DNA from 2 places in the Isoptericola sp. NPDC055881 genome. Region 1 is predicted to be linked to the other one. Evidence: riboswitches for the same ligand, from Rfam matches in the RefSeq annotation. Region 1 holds a riboswitch; the other holds the start of a gene.
What was found. Region 1 has a riboswitch for S-adenosylmethionine ahead of ACWGKI_RS03600 (methylenetetrahydrofolate reductase). Riboswitches for the same ligand answer to the same signal wherever they lie in the genome.

Region 2: it holds a riboswitch for S-adenosylmethionine, as region 1 does, so the genes downstream of both, ACWGKI_RS18075 (aminotransferase class V-fold PLP-dependent enzyme) here and ACWGKI_RS03600 (methylenetetrahydrofolate reductase) in region 1, are expected to answer to the same signal.

Annotation. Positions count from the first base shown of each region.
Region 1 covers NZ_JBSHCR010000007.1:3,083-5,274, forward strand. Annotated here, with positions in the region: gene ACWGKI_RS03595 (NADP-dependent oxidoreductase) at 89-988, shown strand; SAM riboswitch class I at 1,069-1,175, shown strand; gene ACWGKI_RS03600 (methylenetetrahydrofolate reductase) at 1,181-2,192, shown strand, end outside.
Region 2 covers NZ_JBSHCR010000078.1:3,757-5,948, forward strand. Annotated here, with positions in the region: gene ACWGKI_RS18075 (aminotransferase class V-fold PLP-dependent enzyme) at 1-1,224, opposite strand, end outside; SAM riboswitch class IV at 1,259-1,374, opposite strand; gene ACWGKI_RS18080 (N-acetyltransferase family protein) at 1,482-1,952, shown strand; gene ACWGKI_RS18085 (hypothetical protein) at 1,990-2,181, opposite strand.

The DNA of each region.
Region 1 (2,192 bases):
CACCCCGTGATCCCGTCGTGCCGCGACACCGCCGCGCCTCCGCTGGTCCGCGCGGGCAGGGCGGCGGCGCCTGCGCCAGGATGACCGCGTGCGCGCGATCGTCTACGAGTCCCACGGCGACCCCGAGGTGCTGCACCTCGCCGACGTCCCCGACCCGCAAGCCGGGCCCGGCCAGGTGCGCGTGCGTGTCGAGGCGGCCGCCGTCAACGGCTGGGACGTGAAGTCCCGCGCCGGAGTGACCGGCGCCCCCGAGCCCGCGACCCCGGTCGTGCCCGGCCTGGAGGTGGCGGGCGTGGTGGACGCGCTCGGTGACGGCGTGACGGGCGTCGCGCCCGGCGACCGTGTGGTGGGGTTCGCCGTCGGCGGCGGGTACGCGGAACTCGCGCTCACGAAGGTCTTCGCCCGTGTCCCCGACGGCCTCGCCGTGACCGACGCCGTCACGCTCCCCGTCGCGGCGGAGACGGCGACGCGCGTGCTGCGCCTGCTGGACCTGCGCGCCGGCGAGACCCTGCTCGTGCACGGGGCGTCCGGCGCGGTGGGCGCGCTGGCCACCCAGCTCGCGGTGCGCCGCGGCGCCAGGGTGATCGGGACGGCGTCGGCGCGGAACCAGGACCGCGTCGCCGCCCTCGGGGCGACGGCGACCACCTACGGCGCCGGGCTGGTCGAACGCGTCCGCGCCCTCGCGCCCGACGGCGTGGACGCCGTCCTCGACACCACCGGCGCGGGCGTCCTGCCCGACTCGATCGCCCTGCGCGGCGGCACGGACCGGATCGTCACCATCGCCGACGACGCCGCGGCCGACCTGGGCGTGACGGCCAGCTACCGCTCCGAGCGGGACGCCGACGAGCTCGCGCAGGCGGTCGACGCCCTCGCCCGCGGCGACCTCACCACCACCGTCGGCGCGGTCCTCCCGCTGGCCGACGCGGCCCGTGCGCACGCGCTCGTCGAGTCCGGCCACCCGGGCGGGAAGGTCGTGCTGGTGCCCTGACCAGCGGCGTCGTCCCCCGGTTGTCTCATCAGGCGGGCGAAATCTCGACCGCATCGCGGATGGTGCGTACGATCGAGGTCCAGCCATCCAGAGCGGCCGAGAGTCCTGGCTCGACGACGCCGCAGCAACCCGTTCTCCGACGGAAGCCTCCCGAGGACGAAGGTGCTCACGCCAGGATCGATGGAGTGACGCATGGTCGCAGAGGCATCCCTTCCGCCCACCCCGGTGCTGCCCGCACGCCCGACGGTCTCGTTCGAGCTCATGCCGCCGCGCCGGCCGGACGCCGCCCCGAAGTTCTGGGAGACGGCGCGCCGGCTCGTGGCCGCGCGCCCGGACTTCGTGTCCGTGACGTACGGCGCGGGCGGCGGTGACCGGGCGACGGCGCGGCAGGTCGTCGCCCGGCTGCTGGAGGGCACGCCCGTCCTGCCCGTGGCGCACCTGACCTGCGTGGGCGCGTCCCGGGAGGACGTCTCCGCCGTCATCGACGACTTCCTCGCCGCCGGCACGCGCGCCTTCCTCGCGCTGCGCGGCGACCCGCCCAAGGACCAGCCCGACTGGGCACCGCCGTCCGACGGCGTGGAGTCGTCGATCGAGCTCGTGCACCTGCTGCGCGAAGTGGAGGCGCGCCGCTGCGCGCACGACCCGGGCACCGCCCTCCGCGGCGCCACCCGCCCCCTGACGATCGCCGTCGCGACGTTCGTCGACGGCAACAGGCAGGCCGGCACCACCCGGGCGCAGGAGGTCCAGCGGCTGCTGGAGAAGCAGCAGGCGGGGGCGGGCTTCGCCATCACGCAGCTGTTCTACGAGGCCGACTCGTACACCGACTTCGTCGCCGAGGCCCGCGCGGCCGGCGTGACGATCCCCATCCTCGCCGGGCAGCTGCCCACGACCGAGCCCCACCGGCTCCGTCGCGTCGAGGAGCTCACCGGCGTCCGCGCGCCCCGGCACCTGCTGGACGCGCTCGACGCCCTGCCGGACCCGGAGGCGCAGCACGCCTACGGGACGGCGCGCGCCGTGGAGCTCGCGCAGCGCGTGCTCGACGCGGGCGCCCCCGGCATCCACGTGTACACGTTCAACAAGTACCGACCCGCTCTGGACCTGCTCGAGGGTGTGCACCTCGGCGGACCGGCGTCGGCCGACGACCCGTCGGACGGCGCGGACCTGGCCAGAAGGCCGTGGGTACCGAGCATCCCGACCCAGGCTC
Region 2 (2,192 bases), on a different contig from region 1:
CCCGGCGTCGAACCCGAGGCGACCGAGCAGCGGGTGCGCGCAGAAGCGCCCGTCCCGCACGCCGATGCCGTGCTCGGCCGACAGGTACGCGGCGACCAGGCCGGGGTCGTAGCCGGCGACGGTGAAGGTGACGACCCCCACGGGGTCGACGGCGTCGTCCCACACGTGCACGACATCGACGCGGTCGATCGCCTCCAGCCCGTCGACCAGGCGGCGGCGCAGGGCGTCCTCGTGCTCCGTGGCGGCGCGCTCGTCCAGGCCCGCGAGCTCGTCGCACGCCGCCGCGAGCGCGACGGCGCCCACGACGTTGGGCGAGCCGGCCTCGTGCCGGGCCGGGCCCTCGTGCCAGTCGGTGCTCGCGGCGCGCACCCGGCGGACGGCGCCACCGCCGGCGAGGTACGGCGTGCCCGCGTCGAGCCAGTCGCGGCGGCCGACGAGGGCGCCGGCACCGAACGGGGCGTAGGTCTTGTGCCCGGAGAAGGCGACGTAGTCGACGCCGGTGCCCGCTAGCGAGAAGCGGCGGTGCGGTACCAGCTGCGCGCCGTCGAGCACGACCCGGGCGCCCGCGCCGTGCGCCGCGGCGACGACGTCGGCGACGGGCAGCGCCTCGCCCGTGACGTTGGACGCGCCGGTGAGGGCGAGGAGGGCGTAGGGGCGGCCGGTGGCCACGCCGGCGGCGAGCTCGTCCTGGATCTCGGCCAGCGTCGCGGCGACGGACGGTCCGCCCGCGACGACGGTCGCGTCGGTGACGCGCTGCCAGGGCAGGAGGTTGGCGTGGTGCTCGATGTCGAGCACGAGGACGCGTCCCGGCTCGCCCGTCGCCGGGTCGGCGGGTACGCAGCCGGCGAGCAGGTTGAGCGAGTCCGTGGTGTTGCGGGTGACGATCGTGAGGTCGTCGTCGCGCGCGCCCACGAACGCCCCGATCGTGCGGCGGGCGGTCTCGTAGAGCGCGGTGGAGACCTGCGAGAGGTAGCCGGCGCCGCGGTGCACGCTGGCGTACAGCGGCAGCACGCGAGCGACGCGGTCGGCGACGGCCTGCAGCGCGGGGGCCGACGCCGCGACGTCGAGGTTGGCGTACGGCACCTGGCGGCCGTCGACGAGCGGCACGAGCGTGTCCGCGCCGACGACGGGCAGCACGGGCGCGACGTCGTGCACGGGCGGGGCGGTGGGTGCCGGAGCGGGCGTGGTGGGCGCCGGGGCGGGCGCGGTGGCGAGCGTGGTCATGCGTGGTCCTCCTCGGTCGTGCCGGGGAGGTGGCTCCCCGCGCTTGCCCGACGCCGGACGGCGCGGGGCCAGGTCGTCACCCGGGGCACCCCGCCGCGAGAGGAGGGTTGCCGGCCAGCGAGCCGGGGCTTCGCGCTGGCGCTCATGACCTGTGGCTATCGTGCGGGCGCCGCGAGGCGTCGTCAAGCGATGGGACGCCTTTCTCACGATGCGGTCACCACCTGGCGGCGGGGGCCGGCGCCCGCCACAGTCCGGGCATGGTCTCCGCACTCCCCCCGGCCCCGCTCACCGTGCGCCGTGCCGCGGCGTCCGACGTCGACGTCGCCCTGCCACTGTTCCTCGGCTACCTCGACTTCTACGGCACCACGCACCCGCCGGAGCGGGCGCGGGCCTTCCTCGCGGCACGGCTCGAGGCCGGCGAGAGCGTGCTGTTCCTCGCGGAGTCCGGCGACCAGGCCGTCGGGCTCGCGCAGGTCTACCCCACGTTCTCCTCGCTCGGCCTCCGGCTCACGTGGACGCTCAACGACCTGTTCGTCGACCCGGCCGCGCGCGGGACCGGCGCGGGCCGCGCCCTCGTGCGCGCCGTGGCGGACGCCGCCCGCGCGGCCGGCGCGCGGCACGTGGCCCTGAGCACCGCGCGGACCAACTCCCGGGCGCAGTCGCTGTACGAGGACGAGGGCTTCGTGCGCGACGACGAGTTCCTCGGCTACGTCCTGCCGCTCGGCTGAGCGTCGTCGCGCGCCACGCCCGGGCGCGCGTCCCCGGTCAGAACGCCCCGCCCCCGCCGTCGCGCCAGCCGAGCACGTTGTCGGCGCCCTGGGGGTACGGCCCCTCGTGCGGGTACGACCCGTCGTGCGGGCGCCCGCGCGCGGGTCGCGGAGGCAGGTCGCGCGGCCGTTCCAGCGGCTCCGGCCGTTCCCGGTGGAACCACTGCCTGACGGTGTCGACGATCTTCATGGTGGGCCTTC